Regions from separate parts of the Clostridium cochlearium genome, predicted to be linked through region 2. Evidence: predicted binding sites of a transcription regulator. Region 2 holds the regulator's gene; each other region holds the start of a gene.

Region 1 (7,275 bases), 410 kb from region 2:
TTAATTAATAAATTAGTTATCATATACATTATAATGATTATCCCAGCAAAAAGCATAGAAAATTCAAATGTTAATTTATTAATATTTTTATATATAAGAACTATAGTTTTGTATGGATTTATTATAATATTCCAACTACGAATTTGTTCAATTCTACTTAAATACATGTTAAATCCACTAAATATAGCCACTAAGAATAAAAATATCCAACTAAATGCACTATTGTATCTCTCCATAATAATCTTCCTATTTATGTGTATAGATACAAAAGATATAATGCTACAAATCCATACTCCTATGAAGACATAAAAAAAATCTTTCCATATGTTTAAATCATTTTTAAATATAACCCCTGTCCCTTTTGAATTTACCAATTCAAAATATTTATTACCATTTAAATAAACTAATTCTGTAATAACATAAGGAGCATTAGGATATGATATAACCCAAATTATACTTAATAATACAATTAAAGTTTGGGAATATTTTTTTCTATTCTTATCTCCAAATACTTTTTTAAAAAAATACGAAATTTCTAATGGTATCCATGCCAATAACAAATTCCATATCATGTACATATTATCTAATCTTTTTCCAAATACAATACATAAAAAATAAATAAAAATTACTACAACAAGAATATTTTTAAAATTATTTTTCTTATTTTTTAAGGTTTTAGACACATAATCACCTCTTAAATTGTAGGAAGTTAAGGGACAGGGCTTATTTATTCCTATTTATTCCTTATTAAATTTATGGTTTTATATATGCCCATCCATCAATCTGCTTCTTTACTAACTCACCTACCCCAGAATCAACTATTACTACTCCATCTATTAATTCTTTCCCCTTTATTTTCAAAGCTTTTAATGATTTATTACATACAACAAATGATACCTTTTTTTTCATTAGTTTTTCTATATTGATTGTATATTCACATTTTTTTTCACCAAAGAAACCGCCTCTGAATTTAGCAATATTTCTACTTCTAAATAACTATTTTTCATATCTTCAAGCAAATTTTTTATATTATTTAAATCCAATTTAAATTTATTATTTTCATCTACATGAAATATAACTTTATATTTATATATCTGAATCCTCCCTTAACATTAACAAATTTTAGTCGCTTGCAAAACCTCAAGCCCGTTAGGGCTCAAGGAATTTCAAGCTTTATCAAAAAGGATTTCCCCCACTCAATGTCGAATTTATATAAGTACCACCAAATATAAATTTAAGGAGGAACCCTTATGATCAATTTAAAAAACCAAATTCATCTTTCTAATATTTATGAAGAAGTCGTAGACTGTTTTGAAGAAGATAAGCCTAAATTTATTAAGCTTTTTGAAAAACATATTAACATGAAAATGTTAATACCTCAAAGTTTTTATAATGCCTACTATTCCTCAACTGGTCGTCGTAGAGATTATTCTCTTTCTTCAATGCTAACCGCATTCATAGTGCAAAAAATACTTGGTATCTCTGAAACTGAATTATTTATAAATATATTGAATTTGTCTAAAGAATTAAGATCTCTTTGTAATTTGAATAAAGTGCCTCATGAATCTCAGTTCTCTAGATTTAAATCTAACTTTATTCAACATATTCATAGTTTTTTCAATCATTTAGTTGATATTACTGAACCTATTTGTAAAAAACTTAATTCTGAGTTATCTAAAATAATAATTGCTGATACTACTTGTATTGAAGCTTATGTTAAAGAAAATAATCCTAAATATTTTGAATCTCTTTTAAATACTGGTAAAGTTGCTAAAAAGAAAAATTCAAATATAATTATTTTCTAGGTGATGCTGCTTATGATTGTGATGACAATTATAAATATCTAATTAAAGATTGCAACACAATACCTATTATTCCAATTAATCCTCGTAATTCTTCTGATTTACCACAGCCTAAGCGGCTTTACTGATAATGGAGTTCCCTTATGTCCGAAGGACTCTTCTCTTCCAATGAAATTTGATGGAGTTACAAGAGAAAAAGGACGTTCTATGCGAGTTAAATGGCTTTGCCCTAAATCTAAAAAAGTACGAATTAATGGTAAAACTAAGTATATACTTTCCTGTGAAAATCCATGTACATCTTCACCTTGTGGAAGAATATATCATCCAACCATCAATAAAGACTTTAGACTTAATTGTCCTCTTCCTCGAAATACAGAAAAATGGAATAACTTATATAAAATCAGAACTATTACTGAAAGAACCAACAATATTATTAAACACCCATTAGGTCTATCGACCTTAAAAATTAATAAGACGGATTCTTTAAAAGCTGAATTATTATTAGCAGGTATAACCCAATTAATTACTGTAATTATTAGCTATAAAATTAATAATAAAAATAAGATACTCTCAATAAAATCATTAATTGCTTAATCTATAGTTTGTTTTTTTAAAAATTTAATATTTATAATTTAAGGTGAGTATTTAATTTTTTAAATCATTAGTTTTGCAATCAACTAATTAACAAATTGTTTTAATACTTATGTTTACACATAGAGTATATTTAGTATATTTAATACGCCCGTCCCTATATTGTTCTAAATAAATATTTCTTCAAATATCTTAAAAATCATTTATTAATATGAATATTTTTAGTTTGTTGTGTTAAATATAGAAAATAAAGTTAATATTTTTTAATAAAGAGGTGTATTCTTATGGCCAGATCAGCTAGAAAAAAAAGTGATTTTTCTATATTTCATATAATTGTAAAAAGTATTAGTGACGTTCTGCTTTTTAAGTCTAATGATGATAAAAATTTTTATTTATCACTAATTAAACATTATCAATATGTATATAAATTTAAAGTATATTCTTATTGTTTAATGTCTAATCATGCACATTTTATAATTGATGTAAATGGCGCTGATATTTCTAAAATAATGCATTGTATAAACTTTAGATATGCCTTGTATTTTAATAAAAAGTACAAAAGGAAAGGACCACTTTTTTTAGATAGATTTAAAAGTAAAATAGTCCACAATGAGCAATATTTAATTAATCTTTCTGCATATATACATAAAAATCCTTTATCTATTAGTAAATATAGAAACTGTATTGAAAAATATACTTATTCCAGTTTATGTGTATTTCTGGGCTTCAAAAAAGATAAATTTGAAATTTTAGACGAAGATTTTATTATGCAGTTATTTAGTTCTGATGTAAAAAAAGCTAGAAAACAGTATCTGAAATTAGTTTTTATTATAGATGAAAATACTTTAAATAATCAAAATATAGAAAATGAAAAAGCTTCTTATAACAGCAATCGAAATATCATATCAAGAAGTTTTGATCCAGAACATATATTAGAATTCATCTCTGATGTTGTAAAGAAAAAAGAAAACCTTTTCAAAAATAATTGTAAAAATAAAAATGACATAGCTCTAACTATATTATTAATGCGCTGTCTTTGTGATTTTACATATGCAAAAATTTGTAAAGTTATTAATATATCAGAATACAAAGCTTGTAAATTATGTGATAATGCAGTAAATCTTTTAAAATTAAATCCTAATTTTAAAAATATAATTGAAGATTTTATATCTATTTATACACCTCTTGCCCAATAATATATAAATCTACATATTAATATAATCCTTCATTTTTTTACAAACAAAGGATTATTAAAGTTGCACAAAAATCTTTTTATCACTAATTATAACTTTTATACTTTTACTTAATATTTAAAAGTATTACGAATTTTTTAACTTAAATAGGGTGATTTTTTCTAACTCATTTACTAATATACTTTGAACTTTTTTTAATTCTTTATGTACCACACATCTTTCTGTATTGGTTGCATTACAAAAATCTTTATCTATTATACATCTATTTATTGATATAGAACCATCTATTGCTTCTATAACCTCCCTTAAATTTATATCCTTACTATATCTATTTAATGCATATCCACCATTAACTCCTCTATATGAACGTACTATTCCAGCTTGAATAAGCTTTCTTAATAACTTTAGTAAGAATCTTAAAGGAATTCTACCTCTTTCTGAAATAGTTTTAGCATCTAATTTTTCTCCTTCACCTTCTTTTGCTAATATTAAAAGTGCTCTTATTGCATAATCTGCTTCCTGTGTTATATTCATCCTCATCACCTTATATTAATTTTATTTTATCTTTAATAACAATATAATTTATGTTTATTTAAATAGTCTTTATGTCACCTCTTTTCTATTTATATGTTTATTGTATACTCTTTTACTCTTTATTATATCATTATTTTTATATAATACGTAACTATTACTTTCTTTGTTTTTGTTTTTACCCCTGTCCCTAAACTAATTTCTAACTAACTGCTTAATTAATTAATTTAAAATTACTATACATTTCTTATTTTATTGTAATATACTATATATTGTATAGAAAAACGTATCATTACACTATATATGCTATTCTAGACTAATTTAATTCAATTTTATAATATTTGTATATATTGTTTTTTTATAATATACTTATTAAGTATTCTTTAGATGAGGAGGAATTATTTTGGAACTATTAAATAATTTAGATTACACAGATTCTCTCAATAAAATAATTAGAAGAAAATTCACAAAAGAATTAGAAAAAAATAAAAATTTAACTGTTTTCGATCTTTTTAACTGGAAATCAGTAGATGTTTTTCTAAAAGATCATAAGACAGGAAAAGTTTTAGTAGATATGAAAGATCTTGAGTTTCCAGAACACTACTCGCAAAATTCATGTGACATAATAGCATCTAAATATTTTAGAAAAGCGGGCGTCCCTAATAAATATGGTTATGAAAACAGTATGAAAATGGTAGCACATAGAATGGTAAATTTTTGGGCTACTGCTTTATATAAACAAGGATTGCTAAAAACTAAAGAGGAAAAACAAATATTTTATGATGAAATGGTATATGCTTTATTAGCCCAAATGTATGCTCCAAACTCTCCACAATGGTTTAATACTGGATTATGTATGGAGTATGGAATCAAAGGAGGTCCTAATGGCACTTATTATTACGATGAAAACCTAAAACAAGTTGTAGAAAGCACAGATTCTTATTCTAGGACTCAAGCTTCTGCTTGCTTTATACTTTCTATAGAAGACAAACTTTTAGGTCCTCATTCTATTTCTGATCAATATGTTAATGAAACAAAATTATTTAAAGGAGGTTCGGGGACAGGGACTAATTTCTCCACCATCAGAGCAAAAGGCGAAAAACTTTCTGGTGGAGGAGTTTCTTCTGGACTTATGAGCTTTTTAAAAGGATTAGATAGAAATGCTGGAGCCATTAAATCCGGTGGAACTACTAGAAGAGCCGCTAAAATGGTTTGCTTAGATATAGATCATCCAGAAATATTAGATTTCATTACCTGGAAATCTCATGAAGAAGATAAAGTAAGAGCTCTTGGTAAAATGGGCTATGATATAGATATTGACGGAGAAGCTTATGAAACTGTTTCCGGTCAAAATAGCAATAACTCTGTACGATTTTCAGATTTTTTTATGAAAAAAGTTAAAAATTTAGCTGAAAAGTTAACCCCCGTCCCTGATGACGCTATAGAATTAACAGGTAGAGTAGATTCATCTGTAAATAAAAAAGTTAAAGTTAAAGACCTGTGGGATTCTTTTGCAACATCGGCTTGGATGTGTGCAGATCCAGCTCCTCAATTCTCTGATACTTTTAATGCATGGCACACTTGTCCTGCTGGAGAAGACGGAAACACTAATGCTAAACATAATAGAATTAACTCCACAAATCCTTGTGGTGAATATGCTTTTTTAGATGATAGTTCTTGCAATTTAGCCTCTATAAATATATACAAATTTTATGATGATGAACGAAAGAACATTGATTTAGAAAGTTATCTTCACGTTGTGGGCCTTGTTCAATTGGCTTTAGAGGCTTCTATATACTGGGGACAGTTTCCTACAAAAGATATTGCCAGAAAGACTTATATGTTTAGAGCAACAGGACTTGGAATAACAAATTTAGCTTCACTACTTATGGTATTAGGATATCCTTATGATTCCGAAAAAGCTAGAAATATTTCATCTTCTTTAGTTGGACTGTTAACTGGATATTCATACTATATATCCTCATTAATGGCTAAAGAAATAGGTGCTTTCGAAAAATTCTCTATAAATAAACCTTATATGCTAAGAGTAATTAAAAATCATGCTAGAGTAGCTGGAAGTATAACTAGTCCATACGAAGACTTAAACTACAATCCAATAAAAGTTGATCACAAATTATTAGAAAACATAGGTTTTTCTGAGTTAAGTAGTCTATTAAAAAAATCTTGGTTAAAAGCATTAGATAGCGGTGAAAAATATGGATATAGAAATGCCCAAGTATCAGTTATAGCTCCTACTGGCACTATTTCCTTTGCAATGGATTGTGCTGCTACTTCTATAGAACCATTTTTTAGTCATGTAGTTTACAAAAAATTATCTGGTGGCGGAATGATGACTGTAACTAATCCAGTTATAGAGCTTTCCTTAAAAAACCTTGGATATTCTGAAGAACAAATAAAAGATATTTTACAATACGTTTTAGAAAAAGAAGTAGTAGAAACTAAAGAAGGCTTTAAATACGAGAAGGTATTAGACGGTAAAATAGAGGGAGCTCCTCACTTAAAAAAGGAACATTACGCTATCTTTGACACTGCCAACAAATGTGGTAGTGGGAAACGATACATTGAACCTATGGGACATGTTAAAATGGTTGCAGCCCTAACGCCTCTAATATCCGGAGCTATTTCTAAAACCGTTAACTTACCTAATAATGCTACTGTAGAAGACTTCAAAAAAGTTATACTAACTTCTTGGGAATTAGGTATAAAAGGAATAACTCTTTATAGGGACGGGTGTAAAGCTAGCCAACCTTTAAACATAAGTTTATCTTCAGAAAAAGATTTTAAATTAGAAGATTTAAGCTATAAGAAACTTCTTGAAAAAGCAAAAGAACTTGAAAGAGAACTTCAAAGGGGCGTCCCTTATTCAAAACGTGAGAAAGCCATTGGTATAAGGAATGGTACTACTCATCCAGCTCAAATAAACGATGTTAAAATTTATACTACTGTGAACAGAAGACAAAATGGAGAAATATCAGAAATTTATATTACAACAGATAGAGAAGGTACTACTATAATGGGACTATTAAATTCCCTTTCTAAAGCTTTGTCTATTATGTTGCAATACCATGTCCCTCCTCAAGATATATCTAAAATGCTTAGGGGACAAAAATATGAACCTTATGGATTTGTTCAAAAAC
Region 2 (7,275 bases):
TGCCATTATCTACTAGATTTATCATCATTTGCTTAAATTTGTCTTTATCTCCTTTTATATTTGATACCTTATCTCCTACAATAAATAATTCTATATTCTTTTCTTCTGAAGAATTTTCCATCAAATATACTATATCCTCTAGTATTTCATTTACATGTATGCTTTCTTGCTTCATATCTTTATTATTTTCTATATCTGAAAGCGCTAGTATATCATTTATAAGTCTTGTAAGCCTGTCTGCTTCATCATTTATTATATTTAAAAATTTATCTTTAGTTTCTTTATCCTCTACATATTTTAAAGTTTCCGCAAACCCTCTTATAGATGTTAATGGTGTTTTTAACTCGTGAGTAACATTTGCTACAAACTGTGATCTCATATTTTCTAATTTTTTTATTTCTGTAACATCTTGTACTACTGCTACCGTACCTATTAATTGTTTTCCTATCTTTATGTCCGTAGTTTTTATTCTTAAGTCTTTTTCTTTAGGATAAAATATTTTCACTTCTCTATATTCTTCTATATTATCTTGTTTAAATATATCCTTTAATTCATAACTTTTTATTCTATCAAGTAGGTTTTCACCAATAATATCTTCTTCTATATCAAAAATTTCTTTAGCATAGGGATTTATCATTATAATTCTAAAATCTTTATCTACTGCAATTACTCCATTATCCATACTTTTTAATATAGCTTCTAGCTTATTTTGTTTTTCTATACTATCATTTATTGTATATTGAAGTTTATCTGCCATATTGTTAAAAGTATTACTTAACTGACCTATCTCATCCTTAGATTTTATATTTACTCTTCTGTCTAATTCTCCTGCTGCTATCCTAGAAGTTATAAATTCTAATTTTTTTATAGGTTTAACAATACTTGAAGATAGTTTAGATGCAAAGATAAAAGCCCCCATACTAGAAAGTATGATTATAATTAAATAATATATAGAGTATTTTCCCTGTACAATGCTAATATCATTGAGGTTTGTAGAAGTTCTAAGAATAATTCCACTTTTTAAAACTTTAGCAAAATATATAGTATTCTTGTTTTTACTTTCGCTATATCTAATTTTAAGTGCTTCTCCATTTTTTCTGGCTTCTATTATTTCATCTCGTTTCCCATAAAACTCTCCCTGCTGTTTTTCTAGTTGCGAATCAAATATTAATTTATCATTTTGGTCTAGACAAGTTATTCTTATATCACTATTACCAAATATATAGGGTATAATGTCATTTTTATTTTTTATGTCATTGGACTCTAACATTTTTGATACAATTTCATTATTTACCTTTAAATTAGCCTTACTATTTTCCATATATCTATAATTTGTTATAACAGCAAAAAAAGTAATAACAAAAATCATGCTGAAAGTTAGCGTAACTAGCATATGTCTCATTAATCTTTTTTTCATTTAATCACCTTTAATTTATGTTTAAATTAAACCTATATCCAACTCCTCTAATAGTTTCTATATACTTAGGGTTTTTATCATCTTTCTCTATTTTTTGCCTTAGATGTCTTATATGTACATCTACTGTCCTAGTTTCTCCTATGTATTCATATCCCCATATCTTATCTAATAAGTATTCTCTAGTTAGTACCCGTCCCTTATTTTTAATAAGTATCTCTAACAGTTGAAATTCTTTAAGAGTTAAATCAACCTTTTCTCCATCTTTTACTACTTCATGTTTTTCAAAATCCATTTTCAAATCCTCAAATTTAAAGGGTTCCTCGGTATTTTGTAATACGGTTCTTCTCAGCACAGCTTTTATTCTAGCAATTAGTTCCCTAATAGAAAAAGGTTTTGTTATATAATCATCTGCACCAAGTTCTAATCCCAGTACTTTGTCCAATTCTTCACCTTTAGCAGTTATCATTATAATTGGTGTAGTAGATATAGAAGTATCTCTCCTTATTTCTTTGCATACATCATATCCATCCATTTTAGGTAACATAACATCTAATAAAATTAATGTAGGCTTTTTGTCTTTAGCTGTTTCTAAAGCTTCTTTTCCATTTTCAGCACAAAAAATTTTATAACCTTGTTTTTCTAAATTATATCTAATAAGCTCTCTAATATGCTCTTCATCATCCACTATTAAAATACTATCTTCTAACATATTATACCCTCCATGGTTATTTATTTTAATTATTTACTATTAATCTAGCGACTGTGTCGCAAGCCAATGGGCCGTTGATTAATGAATAATTATTAAGGATTTTCTGACGCAATGAAGAAAATCCTCCTAAATTGTTCATTATTCATTGTTAGTTGTTCATTAAAAATTGTCCTCTATAAAAATTACTGGTTTCTAAGTTTTTTTATCTCTTCCATAAAGGTATCTATGTCTTTGAACTGCCTATATACAGAAGCAAATCTTACATAGGATACTTCATCTACTTCCTTTAATTTTTCCATAATGAGTTCTCCTATATATTTTGAGTTTACTTCAGTTATCATAGAATTATTAATTTTTTTCTCTACTTCATCTACTATTTCTTCAATTTGATGCCTTGATACTGGTCTTTTTTGACAAGCCTTTATTATTCCATTAACTATTTTATCTCTATCAAAATATTCTCTATTTAAATTTTTCTTAATAACCAATATAGGAACACTTTCTATTTTCTCATAGGTGGTATATCTCTTACCACATTCCAAACATTCTCTTCTTCTTCTTATGGACATATTATCTTCTGTTGATCGAGAATCTACTACTTTACTTTCGTTGTATGAACAATATGGACATTTCATACTATACTATCCCACCTTTACATGTGTATTTGTCTAATTATATTATACACATTTTTCCCCTTAATTCTACTGAATTTGCCCTTCAAATATATCTTCTGCATCTACTAGTATTACATCTACCCCTATTTTTTTTATTCTATACCAGGGTATTTCTATATCATTATTCTTTCCAAAAATAGATATCTTTTCATTAGGCATTAATATTGATGTTATTTTATAGTTTTCAGTATCAACTTTAAAATCTTTTATAAATCCAAGTCTAGTTCCTGAATTTATTTCCACAACCTCCATAGTTTTTATACTATTTAAAGAATAAAAAGTATATTCCACATAATCACCTCTAGTATTTTAAATTCATTATTATATTTATATAGATTTTATAAAAATTTATACTCAAAACTATAAAAATAAGCACTCCTTTAATAAAATTAAAGCTCTTCTACAAAAGTAAAGAAGAGCCTTTCTAATCATTTATTAATTAAAAAAATATACTTTTCAAACAAATTTTCTCATATTTTTAAGAGCAGTTTTTTCTAATCTAGAAACCTGCGCTTGAGATATACCTATTTCATCTGCAACTTCCATTTGAGTTCTTCCATTAAAAAACCTTAAATTTAATATTAGTTTTTCTCTTTTATTTAAATTTTTCATAGCTTCTTTTATAGCTATATTTTCTATCCAACTATCATCTAAATTTTTGGTATCACTTATTTGATCCATAACATATATAGAATCCCCTCCATCTTGATATACTGGTTCAAATAAAGATAGTGGATCTTGGATAGCATCTAAAGCAAAAACTACCTCCTCTCTAGGTATATCTAATTCTTTTGATATTTCACTTATAGTAGGTTCCTTATTGTTTTTAGCTATTAATTTATCTCGAACTTGCAAAGCTTTATATGCTATATCCCTCAAGGATCTACTAACTCTTATGGAATTATTATCTCTTAAATATCTCCTTATTTCTCCTATTATCATAGGTACTGCATATGTTGAAAATCTAACATTGTGACTTAAATCAAAGTTATCTATAGCTTTAATAAGACCTATACATCCTACTTGAAAAAGATCATCTGGATTTTCTCCTCTATTATTAAATCTTTGTATAACACTTAAAACAAGTCGTAAATTACATTTTATAAATCTCTCTCTTGCCTTTAAATCTCCTTGTTGAGTTTTTATTAGTAACTCTTTCATTTCTTTTCCTTTTAATACTGGCAATTTTGACGTATTTACTCCGCATATTTCTACCTTATTTATTATCATAAGTAAAATCAGCCCCTTTAATATAATTGCATTATAATTATTTCCTTAGGAGCTAACTTTTATACATAATAAAATTATATCATTTTATTTATTTCCTTTTTAAGTCTTTTAATTATTCGCTTTTCTAGCCTAGATATATAGGATTGAGATATTCCTAACATATCCGCAACTTCCTTTTGAGTTTTTTCAGTTTTTCCACCCAAACCAAATCTTAAATTAACTATCTGTTTTTCTCTGTTATTTAGTTTATCCATGGCTATTAAAAGTAATTCCTTGTCTACTTCTTCTTCTATATAATCATAAACAATATCATTATCCGTTCCTAATATATCTGAAAGCAATAATTCGTTGCCATCCCAATCTACATTTAATGGTTCATAAAAAGATATTTCAGATTTTATCTTATTATTTCTTCTAAGATACATAAGTATTTCATTTTCAATACACCTTGAAGCATAAGTAGCTAACTTTATTTTTTTACTAGGGTCAAATGTATTCACAGCTTTAATTAAACCTATAGTTCCTACTGATACCAAATCTTCAATACCTATACCAGTATTTTCAAACTTTCTTGCAATATAAACTACAAGTCTTAAATTTCTTTCTATTAATATTGATCTTATACTTTCATCACCATAGTTAAGTTTTTCTACTAAGTTTTTTTCTTCCTCTCTTGTCAAAGGTGGAGGTAATACGTCACTGCCACCTATATAGTATATATTTCTTGCAAATATTTTTAACTTAGATAATATTTTATTTAGAAATACTTTTAATTTAAACATAACATCATCCTCCAATATTTTGTAGTGAATAACTAATAGTAAACAGTGAATAGTTGCTGTTCATTAAAAAAAGCTTTTTCTTGATAGCAATGCATTATAGTCTCCACAATCACTTAATTTTTTCTCTGAAAAGGCTATTAATACTTCCTTTTTTTCTATTTCTTTTTCTTTATATATTGATACCATTTCAGGCTTTATTGCCTGAAGCATTCCCCCTTCCCCATTTACTACAGAAAAAGGAATGTACATAATGTCATAATCTTCTATTTCCTTTTCTTCGAATATGTCTTTTTCTACAACGATAACTGGCAAATTTGTTGCAGGCTCAATTAACTCATTTCCTGTATCCAAAAACGCATTTATACTTTTTCTAGAATCCTTTAAAACTATATCCATTTTATAGATAAGCTTGTCTACAACAACTCTATTTCTTATAAAGCTAACTACTCTTTCTAATACAAAATAAAGTAGCATTATTCCCATTAAAAGTTTTTTATATGGAAAATTTACAATTACCATATTGCTTTTAAATCCATTGCCATTAGCGATTTGCATAAAAATACATATTCCTGCCAATAATATTGAGTATAAAATAAAAATAAAAGTAGTTTTTATTTTAAAAACTATATTTTTTTTTCTAAAAATTATAAAAACCATACAAAAAGCAATTAGAGTTTTAATAAAAATATTATTTGCATAAGTTTTTTTACCTATTAATATAAATAAAAGATATAAACTCCCCATTACTGAAGATAAACTTAAAAAAATAGAATTTACTTTTTCTCTAACGGTCCGCGCTGTTAAAGAAAGAAGAAATCTATTTACAATAAAGTTTTCAAGAAATAAAATATCAAGGTATATATGCATTTAAATCCCCCCTGTTTACTATTATATATCTTAATATTTTAAAATTTTGTTATTTTTTGGTATAGATTTCTTCTTTTTATTCTTCTTATTTTGATAATAAACATAAAAAAATCTGATCTTTTTCTAATTAGATCAGATTTTTTATGTTTATTATCTTCTTTGTCTCCTTAAAAAAGTAGGTATTTCCAAATCATTTTCACTATAAGTGTCATATTCCTCTTTAGATGCCGCTACTTCTGAAGACATTCCTTCTTTATTTTTAGTATTTCCTGTTTCTAAAAAATTTTCTTTTGATTCTTTTGTATAATCCTTTTCAAAACCTGTGGCTATTACTGTAATTCTTATTTCATCTTTTAAATTTTCATCTATAACAGCTCCAAATATAATATTTGCATCTGGATCAGCAGCTTGCTGAACTACTTCTGCAGCCTCATTTATTTCAAGCAAACCAAGATCTGATCCACCTGTTATATTAAGCAATACTCCAGTTGCTCCTACAATGGAAGTTTCTAAAAGAGGACTAGATATAGCTTGTTTAGCAGCTTCTTGTGCCCTATTGTCTCCGCTACCTCTTCCTACACCCATATGAGCTAGACCCCTATCTGTCATAATAGTCTTTACATCTGCAAAGTCTAAGTTTACAAGACCAGGGATTGTTATTAAGTCGGATATACCTTGTACACCTTGTCTTAAAACATCATCTGCCAATTTAAAGGATTCCATTAAAGTGGTCTTTTTATCTACTATACTAAGTAATCTTTCATTTGGTATTGTTACAAGTGTGTCCACACTATCTTTTAAATTTTGTACTCCCATTTCAGCATGAAGCATTCTTTTTCTTCCTTCAAAAGGGAATGGTTTAGTTACTACTCCTACAGTTAATATTTCCATGGATTTTGCTATTTCTGCAATAACAGGGGCAGCTCCTGTACCAGTTCCTCCTCCCATACCAGCAGTTATAAATACCATATCTGCACCTTTTATAGCTTGAGCTATTTCTTCACTGCTTTCTTCAGCAGCTTTTTGTCCAATTTCAGGGTTTGCACCAGCCCCCAATCCTTTAGTTAGCTTGTCTCCTATTTGTATCTTTTGAGATGCTTGCGAGAGCATCAAAGCTTGCTTATCTGTATTTACTGCAATAAATTCAACATTTTTTAATCCTTCTTCAATCATTCTATTTACGGCATTGTTTCCGCCGCCACCACATCCTATAACCTTTATCTGAGCAAATTGCTTTTCATCTACATCAAAATCTAGCACTATAATACCTCCTTATTAGAAAAAGTCTATAAAAAACTCTTTTATCTTTGACATAAATCCATGTTTTTCTTCTTCATAGAAAACTTCTTCTTCTTCTCTTTGATATTTTTCTCTTTTCCTATTTATTTCTATATCTTTTTCGTCTATTGGATTAAATTCTAAGGTGTTTAAAACATCTTCTACTACTCCAACAGCTGAAGAATATAATGGACTAACCGTCCCTATATATTCTGGTGTTCCTATTCTAGTAGGTTTTCCTATTATTCTTTTACCAAGTTCATTAACTCCTTTTAGTAATGCTATACCTCCTCCTACAATAACTACATTTGATATACT
Region 3 (7,275 bases), 780 kb from region 2:
ATTTTTCTATCTCTTAACTTATTTTAATTATGCTTAACATGCTCTAATCCAGCATTAAATAATTTTCTTATATGTTCATCGTCTAAAGAATAAAAAACAGTTTTCCCTTCTCTTCTAAACTTAACTAATCTAGCCGCTTTTAAAGTTCTCAATTGATGAGAAATAGAAGATTGACTCATATTTAATACTTCTGCAATATCACAAACACAAAGTTCTTTATTAAATAAGGCATATATTATTCTTATTCTAGTATAATCTCCTAAAACCTTAAATAAATCTGATAACTTCATAAAAGTTTCTTCATCTAACATATTTCTTCTCACGCACTCTACACAATCTTCATGAATGGTACAGCATTCACAAACTTCTATTCCATCTAAATTTTTCATTATTTCACCCCAATATGAATGTTTTAATTAATTTAATTATATCTATCAATATATCTTTATTCAACTTTATATAGGATATATTATAACTTTTTTAGCCAAGAGACTTTTTTTCACATCTATTATCCTTTGATTATATGAACCCTTATACTTTAGATTAGGTTCAATCTTATCTTGTTGAAAAGTACCATCTACTAATATATCTATATTTTCAATTAAAATTTTCCATCCATTTATTTTATCCATATTGCTAAGTATATATTCAAATTCATATCCTGTATAACACCATATATTAAGGTCATCTTTTTTTATCATTAAAGCTAATTCAGCTAAATTTTCTGCTTGTTCTAATGGTTCTCCGCCAGAAAAGGTAACCCCTCTTATTATAGGTATATTCTTTCTTATTCTTTTAATTATATCATCTATGCATATCCTATCACCATATTCAAAGTCTTGCATAGCAAGATTATGACACCCCTTACATTCATGCTTACAACCTGATAAAAATAATACAGATCTAAGTCCTTCACCATTAGCTAAGGAATTATCTAAAAAACCTGCCACTTGAAGATAGTTCATTTTCTATCTCTCCTCATAAAAAACTTTTCCATTAGTATGTGATAATCTATCCTTTCTTTCTGCTACCTTTCCAACTCCAAATCTTTCATCTAAACTTAAATATCCTGTAACCCTAGATATGCCTTGTATATTTTTGCTTCCACATTTAAAACAACTTGATTCGTGATTATCTATATAAGTACCACAGTTTTTACAATACTTTATATGAAAGTTTATCCCTAAATAATTAATATTAGTATTGCTATAAGCATAATTTATTATATCCATTATTACATCTTCTGTTGGATAATCATCTAACTCGATGTAAGAAATATGTCCTCCATTACAAATTGAGTGATATGGCGCTTCTATATCTATTTTTTCTTTTATTGATATTGGATATCCAACTGGTATATGAAAACTGTTTGTATAATAGTCCTTATCTGTTACCCCTTTAATTTCACCAAATATTTTTTTATCTTGTACTATAAATTTCCCACTTAACCCCTCTGCTGGAGTAGCATAGCAAGACCAATTCAACTTTGTTTCTTTTGTAGTCTTATCGGTAAAGTCTCTTATATGTTTTATGATTTTTATTCCTAATTCTCTAGCATTTTCTGATTCACCATGATGCTCTCCTATTAAAGCTTTAAGAGTTTCAGCTAATCCTATGAATCCTATACCCCAAGTACCTTGTTTTAAAATAGGTTCTATACTGTCCTCTGGCTGTAAATTTTCTGATCCTTTCATTAGATTTTGTCCTGCAACAAAAGGTAAATCTTTAACTCTTAATCTTTTTAAAACACCATACCTATGTAATAATGCTTCTTTTGCCATTTCTAATCTATTATCTAATAAAGCAAAAAACTTATTTATATCTTTTTTAGATATAATAGCTATCCTTGGTAAATTAATTGTAGTTGGTGCTATATTACCTCTTCCTTTAACATCTGGTTCTCCATTTACATTAGATTGTACTCTAGTTCTACATCCCATAGTAGCAGGTAAATATCCTTTATTATAATATTCTAAATTAAAATCTGCATCAATGTTCATAAAAGTAGGATTCATCCTCTTACTAGCAACTTTACAGGCTAATTTAAATAAATAATAATATGGATCTGATGGTCTCTTATTCACTCCATCTTTTACTCTAAATATTATATTAGGAAATATCGGTTGTTCACCTTTCCCTAATCCTTTTTCATACTCTATTAAAAATAATTCACAAACTAATGCAGCATCTTCTGACATTGGTATCCCTATATTTATTGAACTAAAAGGAACTTGTGAACCCGCTCTTGAATGCATAGTATTCAGATTATATACTATGCCCTGCATTGCCTGACTAATACTTTTCCTTAATTTTTTTTCACATAGCTCTTCAATCTTTTCTTCTTCTAATCCAACTTCTCTTAATTCTTCTTTTATTTCTTTTCTTGTAAATTCAACAAAGTAACCCATATCATTATCAAAATCTGGATGAGATTGCCCACCAAACATATCATTTTGAGTTGATTGTAATAATATACATGATAATTCGCAAGCAGACTCTATTCTTTTAGGAGGTCTTATAAATCCATACCCTGTATTAAATCCTTTTGATAAAACTTCTTTAGTTGGTATGTGCAAACAATTCACTGTTAAATTATAACTATCTAAATCATGATAATATATATCTCCATTTTCATGAGCCTTAGCTAAATGTTTAGGCATAGCAGCTAAGTTATACCACTTATTAGATTCACTAGCTATTCTTAATAATTTTGAAGAAAAATTATTTCCAACATTAGCATTATCTCTGTCTGTTTCAACCCCTATCTTCTCTATAGCTTCCATTAAATCTGATTTTATTTCTCTTATTCTAGTTCTTTCCTGTCTGTAATTAGCATAGGCTCTCCCTATATTTTTATAACTGTTCTCCATTAAAATACTTTCAACTAAATTTTGAATTTCTTCAACTGATATCTCATCTTTATTTAACTTTTCTATTTGTTCTACTACATTTTGAGTTAAATTCATATATTCACTTTCTTTTAATTCAAACCCTATTTCCTCAGAAGCTCTCTTAATTGCATTAGCTATTTTTATGGCATTAAAAGAAACTCTTCTGCCATCTCTCTTTACAACATATAGCATACACATTTCCTCCTAACTACAATATATTGTATATACTTTGGTCATTATACTATGTGAATGTCATAAAATCAACTTATAAAATTCCATATTATATGAAGTAAATGTGTTTAATATATAATTTATCTTTTCAATCTCTTTCTTTTGCACTTATGTTAAAGTTGACCTTTTATAAATATAAGTTTATGTATTTGCTGTAAATTAATTCAACATATTTGCAATAATTAAATATATATAATATAATAAACTTATAAAATTTAATAATGTAGTGCTAGGGGTGCTATAAAAGCTGAGAAATGGATTTCTTATTCATTAACCCTTGTACCTGAACTGGATAATTCCAGCGTAGGAAAGCCTTTTATAGATATAGAATATTATTATTAGCATTCCTTAATTGGAATGCTTTTTATTTACCCCTCATGCACAAACAGGAGGTATTATTTAAATGAATTTATTATCTTTAGGAGAAAACTTATTAGAAATAGTTAGTAATCCTAATTCCATATTAACACTACTAGGTCTAATGTTAGTAGTAATAATTTTATTAAAATCTAAAAAAATAAAATTAACTCCAGCATTAATTTGTAGCATAGGACTAGCATTGGCTTTAGCTACTATTCTAGATATGTTTAAGCTAACAAAGCTTCCAAATGGAGGTTCAGTTACACTTGGAGCAATGGTTCCTATTATATTAATGGCTCTTTTATACGGTCCTGAAGTAGGTTTTCTAACTGGATTTTTATATGGCCTTATAAAATTAATATTAGGTCCATATATACTTCATCCACTTCAAGTTTTATTTGACTATCCATTACCTTTTATGGCTCTTGGATTAGCTGGATATTTTAAAAACAACAAAATTTTAGGAACTATAATGGCTATATTGGGAAGATTTGTTTTTCACTTTATTGCAGGAGTAGTATTCTGGGGAAGTACAGCACCTGAATCTATGTCTTCTTACTTATATTCACTAATATATAATGGATCTTTTTTATCTGTAAATGCTCTTATATGTATTGTGATAATATATGTTTTACCTATTGAAAATATATATAAAATTATAAATAAAAAGTCTTATTATAAAGTTTTATAACATATTAAAGGTGCCTTCTTTTAAAGGCACCTTTAAGTTTTCTACTCTTCTACAGAAATAGCAGATGTTGGGCAGCTAGCTTCCGCTTCTTTAGAAAGCTCCTCTGATCCATCTGGGACTTCTTCTGTTATTGTTTTAGCTTTACCATCGTCATCCATTTCAAATACTTCTGGAGCCACTGAAGGACATAATCCACATCCTATACAAGTTTCTTTATCTACATATGCTTTCATTTGTATTCCTCCTTAATAAATATTATCTTTATTATTTTTACCTTGTTTTATTTATTTATAACTATATTTAGATAAATAAAAAGTTGGCAAATATTATTTACCAACTTTTTGCTTGTTATTTTATCTGATTCATAAATCCTTCTAATAGCTCCTCATATTCTGCACAGGCTGTAATATAATCTTCCACATTACCTTTCTCCATACTTTCTGTTAAGTCTAAATTTACAGGAAGTTCTGCTATTAAAGGTACTTCTAAATATTTAGCTTGTTCTTCAGCAGTTTTTCTACTAAATAAATTTATTTTTTCTCCACAACTACATCTTACATAAGACATATTTTCTACTACACCTAAAACATTTATATTCATTTTTTTTGCCATTATAATTACTTTTTTAACTATCATAGAAACCATATCTTGAGCTGTTGAAACAACTACCATTCCTTCTACAGGTATACTTTGCATGATTGTAAGTGCTACGTCTCCTGTTCCTGGTGGCATATCTATAAGAAGATAATCAAGTTCTCCCCATTCTGTATCTGTATACATTTGAGTAAGTACTCCTGTAATAACTGGACCTCTCCATATAACTGGTTCTTCTTCATGTTCAGTTAATAGATTAAGAGACATAACCTTTATACCTGATGATGTTTCTACTGGTAAAAATTTAATTTCTTCTCCAGTTCTTCCTTCTAAAGCATATGCTCTTTCTTCATTTATTCCAAAAAATCTAGGCATTGATGGTCCTGTTATATCTGCATCTAATACCCCAACTTTATATCCTGCTTTTTTTAGCTTTGTAGCAAGAATTCCTGTAACTGTAGATTTACCTACTCCACCTTTACCACTTATAACACCAATTATGTGTTTTATATTACCGTATTTAGGTACTATTTTAGAACATGATGCTTCATTACTATCACATTTACCTTTACTTGGACAACTATCACAATTACTCATAAAAATTCCTCCTTAGTTTCCATTAAAACTTCTCAGGCTTTTTATTAGAACACTCTACATGCCATGCTCTATTTTCATATTCTGCTTTAAGATAATACTTCTTGTCATTTTTATCTATTCTATCATGAAATGTAGCACTGGACTTATATAATAATCTTCTATAGCCTTGAGTTTTTAAAGTCATTACTACGTCATATTTAGAATCATCCTCTTCTACTAAGTATACTCCTTTATATTTCTTTAGTCTATTTTTAAATTCTTCTAAATCCTTAGATAAAATAAACTTTTTAACTTCGATGTCATCTTCTAAATTTATTCCTATAGTTTTACTAGTTTCTCCATTATCTTTTAAATAATTATCAAGAATTTCTAATATAGAGTCGTAATATATATTTGTAAAGTCTTTAGGAATTCTTACATCCCAAAAACTTTTTATTATATCATTATCTATTCTTTTAGATACTATGTATACTTTTCCATCTCCATATAAATTTCCACCATTTTTTTTATCTAATCCTACGATATACTGAAATTTATGAATCTTATCATGTGACTCATGCATTTCAAATATGTAATCTGGTTTCAATTCTGATTTCTCATCAACTTCTTTAGCTTTAGAAAGTATGTCATACAAATCCTTTATAGCTCTTTTATCTGTAACTATAAATCTATATCCTGGATCCCTAGTATTTTGTATTATAATTTTGTTTATTTTGTTTTCTTTTATATATTCAAAATCATTATTTTTCATATTAAAAGATAATTTTAGTTTATCCAAAGTAGAACAACCAGAAAAAACTATACTAAAAACTATAAAAAGAATAAAATAATTTTTTTTCTTATGTTTATGAAATCTAAACAATACTTTTTCCTCCAGATCTATTTAAATTTATTATTCTTTTTTAAATTTATCTACATTAAATATAAATACTCCTATAATAATAGTAAATAAACTTATAAATTGAGAGGTAGATAAAATAAATACATTCCCCCTTGGATCTCCTCTAAAAAACTCAACTATAATTCTACCTACACCATATAAAATCACATATAATGAAAATACTCTTCCCGGTTTTTTGTCCTTTTTACTATACCAAAGCAAGAAAAACGCTAACAAAAAATCAAATATAGATGAATAAATTTGAGTAGGATGAAGATGGATATTTGATGGAGCAAAGGGTGAATTTGTAAATGTAATACCTATTGGTAACTTCGTAGGTTTACCATAACAACATCCTGCTAAAAAACACCCTATTCTTCCAAAACCTTGAGCCAATGCTACTGATGGTACTACTAAATCAAGCATTTCTAGGACATTCCAGTTCTTTTTCTTACAGTATAAATATACTGAAAGAGCTCCACCTATTATGGCCCCATATATTACAAAGCCATTACCTAAATCTTTTAAAATCTCAGGATTATCTATTATATTTTTTATATCTACAATTATATAGAGCAGCTTTCCTCCTAATATTCCCCCAATAATTGCCACAATTGTCATGTTAAAAATACTATCTTCATTGTATCCCATGTTTTTTGATCTTTTATCTAATAATATTACTGCTGCCAATATTCCTAAAGCAATCATAGCACCATAACCATATATTTTTAGTCCAAATATTTCAAATAATACTGGTTTCATTGTATTTCCTCCTATTCATCAAATGTACCTTCTAAATATTATACCATATATGTTTTAACATATTATTTATAGATAAAATAATTATATTTATTTTTTATTATATTTTAAAGTTTCAACTATATTTTTAAAAATGGTTGGCATGTTTTCCTTAAACTTATCTTCCTGTACGAAAAATGAAAATCTTATAATTTTATCGTCTTTATTTAAAAAATACTCATAACATTTAAATAGTCTATCCTGATTATTTTTTATAATATAACTAATGCAAT

The links. Region 2 encodes NrdR, which represses ribonucleotide reductase genes. Its sites were predicted from a motif close to CACNANATNTNGTG; they were not measured.
Region 1: a site for NrdR is predicted at 4,381-4,394, ahead of CKV72_RS02260 (vitamin B12-dependent ribonucleotide reductase). Genes of this name have one in related genera too.
Region 3: a site for NrdR is predicted at 3,101-3,114, ahead of CKV72_RS00545 (anaerobic ribonucleoside triphosphate reductase). Genes of this name have one in related genera too.

The regions. Positions count from the first base shown of each region.
Region 1 is NZ_LT906477.1:467,905-475,179, reverse strand. It holds gene CKV72_RS02285 (DUF1361 domain-containing protein) at 1-683, opposite strand, end outside; gene CKV72_RS02280 (DsrE family protein) at 754-909, opposite strand; gene CKV72_RS12490 (hypothetical protein) at 918-1,043, opposite strand; gene CKV72_RS12350 (transposase) at 1,251-1,805, shown strand; gene CKV72_RS12345 (hypothetical protein) at 1,971-2,396, shown strand; gene CKV72_RS02270 (transposase) at 2,678-3,589, shown strand; gene CKV72_RS02265 (Rrf2 family transcriptional regulator) at 3,713-4,120, opposite strand; gene CKV72_RS02260 (vitamin B12-dependent ribonucleotide reductase) at 4,521-7,275, shown strand, end outside.
Region 2 is NZ_LT906477.1:879,012-886,286, reverse strand. It holds gene pnpS (two-component system histidine kinase PnpS) at 1-1,417, opposite strand, end outside; gene CKV72_RS04310 (response regulator) at 1,428-2,126, opposite strand; gene nrdR (transcriptional regulator NrdR) at 2,309-2,761, opposite strand; gene CKV72_RS04300 (YlmC/YmxH family sporulation protein) at 2,828-3,052, opposite strand; gene sigG (RNA polymerase sporulation sigma factor SigG) at 3,257-4,030, opposite strand; gene sigE (RNA polymerase sporulation sigma factor SigE) at 4,105-4,812, opposite strand; gene spoIIGA (sigma-E processing peptidase SpoIIGA) at 4,876-5,679, opposite strand; gene ftsZ (cell division protein FtsZ) at 5,830-6,939, opposite strand; gene ftsA (cell division protein FtsA) at 6,955-7,275, opposite strand, start outside.
Region 3 is NZ_LT906477.1:98,385-105,659, reverse strand. It holds gene CKV72_RS00555 (ArsR/SmtB family transcription factor) at 24-389, opposite strand; gene nrdG (anaerobic ribonucleoside-triphosphate reductase activating protein) at 456-965, opposite strand; gene CKV72_RS00545 (anaerobic ribonucleoside triphosphate reductase) at 969-3,083, opposite strand; TPP riboswitch at 3,344-3,449, shown strand; gene thiT (energy-coupled thiamine transporter ThiT) at 3,526-4,173, shown strand; gene CKV72_RS00535 (ferredoxin) at 4,215-4,406, opposite strand; gene CKV72_RS00530 (Mrp/NBP35 family ATP-binding protein) at 4,522-5,364, opposite strand; gene CKV72_RS00525 (YhfM domain-containing protein) at 5,387-6,226, opposite strand; gene CKV72_RS00520 (prolipoprotein diacylglyceryl transferase) at 6,257-7,006, opposite strand; gene CKV72_RS00515 (PsbP-related protein) at 7,094-7,275, opposite strand, start outside.